2 regions of the Mesorhizobium sp. M7A.F.Ca.ET.027.02.1.1 genome follow, and region 2 is predicted to be linked to the other one. Evidence: predicted binding sites of a transcription regulator. Region 2 holds the regulator's gene; the other holds the start of a gene.

Region 1 (3,419 bases), on a different contig from region 2:
GCAGGATGGATGCCATGCGCTCCAGGCCCATGCCGGTGTCGATCGACGGACGCGGCAGGTCGATGCGCTCCTCCTTCGTCACCTGTTCATACTGCATGAACACCAGGTTCCAGAATTCCAGGAAACGGTCGCCATCTTCCTCCGGGCTGCCGGGAGGGCCGCCCCAGATGTGTTCGCCGCGGTCGATGAAGATTTCTGAGCACGGCCCGCACGGTCCGGTGTCGCCCATCGCCCAGAAATTGTCCGAGGTCGCGATGCGAATGATGCGGTCGTCGGAAAAACCGGCGATCTTCTTCCAGAAGCCGGCCGCCTCGTCATCCGTGTGATAGACGGTGACCAGCAGCTTGTCCTTGTTCAGCCCGAACTCCCTGGTGATCAGGTTCCAGGCAAGCTCGATGGCGCGCTCCTTGAAATAGTCGCCGAAGGAGAAATTACCGAGCATCTCGAAGAAGGTCAGATGGCGCGCGGTGTAGCCGACATTGTCGAGATCGTTGTGCTTGCCGCCGGCGCGAACGCTCTTCTGGGCGGTCGAGGCGCGCGAGTAGGGCCGCTTCTCCAGACCGGTGAAGACGTTCTTGAACTGCACCATGCCGGCGTTGGTGAACATCAGCGTCGGGTCGTTGCGCGGCACCAGCGGGCTCGATGCGACGATCTCGTGACCCTCCTTGCGGAAGTAGTCGAGAAATGTCGACCGGATTTCGTTCACGCCACTCATGATGCTGCCTTTTTGGAAAAGCCGCCGGCAAACCGGCGGAAATGGGCTCTGCGTTTTAGAAGATTAGGACTTGGCCTTTTAGCCGCCGCGCTTCACCCTGTCCAGAAACACGGAATTGGTCCAATCCACGGCCTTTGCCGGCCGTTCGACCCGGCCTGGTTCCGCCGCCGAAACGCAAAACCGCCGGCACTGGGCCGGCGGTTTCGAAACGCAATAACGCGGAACTCGATTACATAAGCCTGAGATAATAGAAAGCGATTATGGCCGAACTCCGGCCGGCATCGCGCACGAAGCTGTTACATCGCGCCGGATTCTTCCTCGAAACCGTCATCATCGCCGCGCTCAGGGCCGCCATTCTCGAGGAATTTTTCGGCGATCAGCCCGGCATTCTGCCTGATCGACAACTCGATCTCGCGTGCCGTGTCGGGATTGTCACGCAGGAACAGCTTGGCATTTTCGCGGCCCTGGCCGAGACGCTGCGAGTTATAGGAAAACCAGGCGCCAGACTTCTCGACAATACCAGCCTTGACCCCGAGATCGACCAGTTCGCCGGTTTTGGAGACGCCCTCACCAAACATGATGTCGAATTCGACCACCTTGAAGGGCGGCGCCAGCTTGTTCTTGACCACCTTGACGCGGGTCTGGTTGCCGACAACCTCGTCGCGGTCTTTGATCGAGCCGATGCGGCGGATGTCGAGGCGCACCGAAGCGTAGAATTTCAGCGCATTGCCGCCGGTGGTGGTTTCAGGCGAGCCGAACATGACGCCGATCTTCATGCGGATCTGGTTGATGAAGATGACCATGGTGTTGGAGCGCGAAATCGACGCGGTCAGCTTGCGCAGCGCCTGGCTCATAAGGCGGGCCTGCAGGCCGGGCAGCGAATCGCCCATCTCGCCTTCAATTTCGGCGCGTGGCGTCAGCGCCGCGACCGAATCGACCACCAGCACGTCGATGGCGCCGGAGCGCACCAGCGTGTCGCAGATTTCCAGCGCCTGCTCCCCAGTGTCAGGCTGCGAGATCAGAAGGTTTTCGAGATCGACGCCAAGCTTGCGGGCATAGACCGGGTCAAGCGCGTGCTCGGCATCGACGAAAGCGCAGATGCCGCCCTTCTTCTGGGCTTCGGCAACGGTGTGCAGGGCAAGCGTCGTCTTGCCCGAGCTTTCCGGCCCGTAGATCTCGATGATGCGGCCGCGCGGCAGGCCACCGACGCCAAGCGCGATGTCCAGGCCAAGCGAGCCGGTCGGCACCGTTTCAATCTCGACGACCTGATCGTTGGCGCCGAGCCGCATGATCGAGCCCTTGCCGAAAGCCCGCTCGATCTGCGACAGCGCCGCATCCAGAGCCTTTGATTTGTCCACTGCCTTGTCCTCTACCAGCCGCAAAGAATTCTGAGCCATGATACATCACCCCTTGGTCGTCAATGAAGGCCGGACAATCCGTAATCCCTGCCTATTTGTACCTTTTTTGTTCTCATTTGGCAAGAGGGGTCAAATAACTGAAAAACAAGGAATATCCGGATTTGTTCTTTTTTTGTCCAGGGATTCGATCAGGAATGCACCGCACGTTGGGCCAGACGGCTCGGTTGTTTCGACCTGCCGAATCGCCGCCTCGCATGCGAAGCTCCGTCGCACCTAGCGCTTGTGCGGCTGGAATAACAAAGGTCATATCGCCGGCATGCTGAAATCCGCGAAAATACTGGCCATAGGCGGCGCCCATATCGACCGACGCGGCCAGGTGTCCGGCGCTTACGTGCCTGCCGCCTCCAATCCGGGCACAATGCGCGAGGATGTCGGCGGCGGCGTCTTCAATGCTTTGCGCAGCGCCGTGCGGCGCGGCGTCTCCGCGTCGCTGATGTCGGTTCGCGGCGGCGATGCCGCTGCCGATACCGTTTCGCGAGCCATCGCCGAGACAGGCATTACCGACCTGTCGGCGGTCTTCCTCGACCGCACGACGCCGAGTTACACGGCGCTGATCGACAGCGAGGGCGAGCTGATCGTCGGCTTCGCCGACATGGCGCTCTATGAGTTGGCCTTTCCCAAACAGATTCGCCGCTCCAGGGTGCGCGAAGCAATCGCGGCCGCCGATGCCGTGTTCTGCGACGCCAACCTGCCGACGGCGGCGCTGGAACGGCTGGTCGCGCTCGCCGCGGGCAAGCCGGTTTTCGCCATTGCCATCTCGCCGGCCAAGGTGGTGCGGCTGATACCGGTGCTGAAGGAGCTCTCGCTGGTCTTCATGAACCGGCGCGAGGCCATGGTGCTGGCCGGCGTCGCCGCGAATGCCAGGCAGCGCGAGGTCGTCGACGGGTTGCGATGCAGCGGCCTCGTCAGTGGCGTGGTCACGGCAGGCGACGCGCCCGTGCTGGGGTTCGATGAAACAGGCGCCTTTTCGATCATGCCGCCCAATCCCCGAAAAGTCGCTGACGTCACCGGGGCCGGTGATGCGCTGGCGGGCGCAACGGTCGCTGCCTTGCTGCGCGGACTGCCGCTGCGGGTGGCCCTGCGCGAAGGCATCGCCGGGGCGACGCTTGCCATCGAAAGCGCCAACGCCGTTCCCGAGTTCACCGCCTCAAGCTTCGCGGAAGCGCTGGCTCTTGTGCCGGATGCCAGGGAAGTGGCATGAGACCGGCGAATTCATAGTGCCGCGATGTTGCCTGGTGTCCCGACGGACGCGCCGCATTCCGGATTGGAGACCCTGATGACCCCTG
Region 2 (3,419 bases):
GTCCGCACCCGGCTCTGACATCGTCGAAATGAAAACAGCGACGCGCGGCGGCGGAACACCCTTCGCGAACAACCGGGGACTGACTGACCATGAGTGGATTTCCTGATCTCGCCGCAGTCGAAGCGATGGATGCCACAGATCCGCTGCGGGCCATGCGCGACCGTTTCATTCTGCCGGAGGGGGTGATCTATCTCGACGGCAATTCACTGGGGGCAGCGTCTCATGCCGTTTTCGGCGAGCTGCAGCAGGCGGCAACCCAGGAATGGGCCCAGGACCTCATCCGAGCCTGGAATACGGCCGGATGGTTCGAGATGCCGATCGAACTCGGCGATCAACTCGGACGCCTGATTGGAGCCGCGGCCGGCCAGACCGTCGTCTGCGACACGACGTCGACCAACATCTACAAGGTGCTGCATGCGGCGCTGGAGATGCGGCCGGGCCGGTCGGTCATCGTCGCCGAGGGTGACAGTTTCCCCACCGACCTGTACATCGCCGAAGGGGTGGCCTCGACACGGGACGGCGTCCTGCTGCGCCTCGCGGGCGTCGACGCGCCCACCATCGAAGAGCTGATCGACGAAAACGTCGCGGTGGTGCTGGTCAACCACGTCAACTACAAATCGGGTGAACTGCGCGACATGGCGGCGCTGACGCGCAAGGCTCATGCGGCCGGAGCGCTGATCGTCTGGGATCTATGCCACACCGCCGGCGCCCTGCCCGTCGAGCTCGATCAGGCAAATGCCGATTTCGCCATCGGCTGCACTTACAAGTACCTCAACGGCGGTCCGGGCGCACCGGCCTTCATCTATGCCGCGCAGCGCCATCACGGCGATATCAGCCAGCCGCTCAGCGGCTGGTGGGGCCATGCGCGGCCCTTTGCCTTCGAACGGGGGTATGTTGCCGGCACCGGTATCCGCCGCTTTCTGTGCGGCACCCAGCCGGTCCTGTCGATGCGGGCGCTCAAAGGCGCGCTTGTCATCTGGAACGACGTCGACATGGCGGCATTGCGAAAAAAGAGCGTCGCGCTGACGGAACTGTTCATCCAGCTCGTCGAAGCAAAGTGCGGCGCCTATGGCCTCACGCTGGAGACCACCCGCGACGCGACCAGGCGCGGCAGCCAGGTGTCGTTCCTTCACGATCACGGCTATCAAATCATGCGGGCGCTGATCGAGCGCGGCGTCATCGGTGATTTTCGCGCGCCATCGACCATCCGTTTCGGCTTCACGCCGCTCTATGTCGGCTACAAGGATGTGTGGCTGGCGGTTGAGGTGCTGGCGGATATTCTGCGCACGGGCGCATGGAAGGACCAGCGTTTCGCCGTCAAGGAAGCCGTTACCTGACGCAACGATCTCCGCGATTTGCCGTCGCCGCCCTCACTGCCCGGCGGATGACGGAGGGCTGAATTCCAGCCACAAATGCCAACAGACGTTGGCGTTTTGGCTCCGTTTCGTTCACGGCAAACGAACGTCCCGAAGATTGATAGCGTCCCTTGTGGAGGTCGATCGGCAGATGATGCCAAGCCTTGGGTCGAGGATGAGCCACAGGTCATTAACCATAATGATTTCAATGTGAGCAGGCGCATTGCCGTGGTTGGCGCCTGTCGATCGCGACCCGCTGGCAAGCCCAAATAATTTCAGCAGCCTTAACAAATTCATTAAACTTTAAACGGTTGCAGAACACAACTGGAACAGATAGTGTTTGTTCTGGGTTTGTTTTTCGATTCTGGTTTCAGGTAATCTGGGGGCCGCCATGCTGACACGCAAGCAACATGAACTGCTGATGTTCATCCATGAACGCCTGAAGGAGAGCGGCATTCCGCCATCCTTCGACGAGATGAAGGAGGCGCTCGACCTTGCCTCCAAATCCGGGATTCATCGGCTGATCACCGCACTTGAGGAGCGCGGCTTTATTCGCCGGTTGCCCAACCGGGCACGCGCGCTGGAAGTGCTGCGATTGCCGGACTCGATCGCGCCCGGCCTCAACGCGGCAAAGAAGTTTTCGCCAAGCGTCATCCAGGGCAGTCTCGGTCAGGGTGGTGCCCTTGGCCGGCAGATCAAGCCGGCGCCTTCGCGGATGCCCTCGCCCGGCAATGATGACGATGCGGTCTCCGCCGTGTCGATCCCGGTCATGGGCCGTATCGCCGCCGGTGTGCCGATCGATGCCATCCAGCATCAGACGCATTCGATCTCGGTGCCGCCGGACATGATCATGGGCGGTGCCCACTATGCGCTGGAGGTCAAGGGCGACTCGATGATCGAGGCCGGTATCTTCGACGGCGACACCGTCATCATCCGCAATGCCGACACGGCGAACCCCGGCGAGATCATCGTGGCGCTGGTCGATGAAGAGGAAGCGACGCTGAAGCGGTTCCGCCGCAAGGGCGCTTCGATTGCTCTCGAAGCCGCCAATCCAGCCTATGAAACCCGTATTTTCGGGCCGGACAGGGTCAAGGTGCAAGGCAAGCTCGTTGGCCTGATCCGCCGCTACTGAGGCGGCTGCGTTTCAGCCACTGGCTTCTCGGGTCTCTTGAAGGGTGGCAGCCCCCTCGCCTCGCGCGAGAATTTGCGTTGCGCATGCCAGGGCCGGTATGGGCTGTCCACGGCGAAGCTGATCGTCGCCGGCGTGGTCGCCGATTGGCGATCGAAGAAGATCGCGGCACTGCCTTTGCGAGCCAGTTGCCGCTTGGTGATGACGAGAACCAGCGGGTTGTGACAGGCGTCATACGCGGTGGCGTCATTGATGACGATCAGCTCGGCGAAACCGCAGGCTTTCCAGGTGTCCTTGCGGTCCTCGACATAGGCAATGATCGCACCGGACGTGTGCCTGGCCACGCAGACGCCTGAGGTGCAATAGAACGGCGATCCCGGCGGTAGCTCAACGGCATCCGCGACGTCGAATTGCCCGTCGCCCTTGTCGAACACCTCCGGCACGACGATGGTTTCGGATATTAGTGCGCGTTTCCAGTTGTCGACGGTGAATTCGTTCGGCCGAGCGCGGCTGACGGCGAGTTCGCCACCGCCGATCGGCAAGGCAACCAGTCGGGCGTCCTCCGAGATCAGCACATCCGGCGTGCGCGTATCCGAGACGGTCAGCAAGCCTGCCAGCGCGCATGGCAGAGCAGCGAGCCGCAGCCAAGTTGTCGCCATTGTCGCGATGACCAGGGCAATTGTCACCAGCAGGACAGATTGCTGCGAAATCAGCCCAACCGCATCGACAGGCGAACGTTCGGAGATCCAACCCGATATGGCGATCATCACCGTCAGACCCTTGCCCATCAGGTAGAGGGCCGGCCAATCCAATCCGAAAGGCATCAGCAGCGCGCTTGCGACAGCCAGGAACATGACGACGGTGACGATCGGCATAACCGCCAGATTGGCGAACAGGCTGAGCGGCGACACACGCTGAAAATGCCAGATGGCAAA

Evidence for each region. The regulator LexA, encoded in region 2, represses DNA repair genes until DNA is damaged. The targets are predictions, from matches to a motif close to TGTTCNNNNTGTGTTCNG.
Region 1: the regulator LexA is predicted to act here: its motif matches at 2,170-2,187, upstream of recA (recombinase RecA).

Annotation. Positions count from the first base shown of each region.
Region 1 covers NZ_RZOL01000264.1:53-3,471, reverse strand. The annotation lists gene alaS (alanine--tRNA ligase) at 1-715, opposite strand, end outside; gene recA (recombinase RecA) at 1,012-2,112, opposite strand; gene EN749_RS24390 (carbohydrate kinase family protein) at 2,390-3,334, shown strand.
Region 2 covers NZ_RZOL01000165.1:6,856-10,274, forward strand. The annotation lists gene kynA (tryptophan 2,3-dioxygenase) at 1-18, shown strand, start outside; gene kynU (kynureninase) at 90-1,337, shown strand; gene lexA (transcriptional repressor LexA) at 1,747-2,487, shown strand; gene EN749_RS18770 (ComEC/Rec2 family competence protein) at 2,481-3,419, opposite strand, start outside.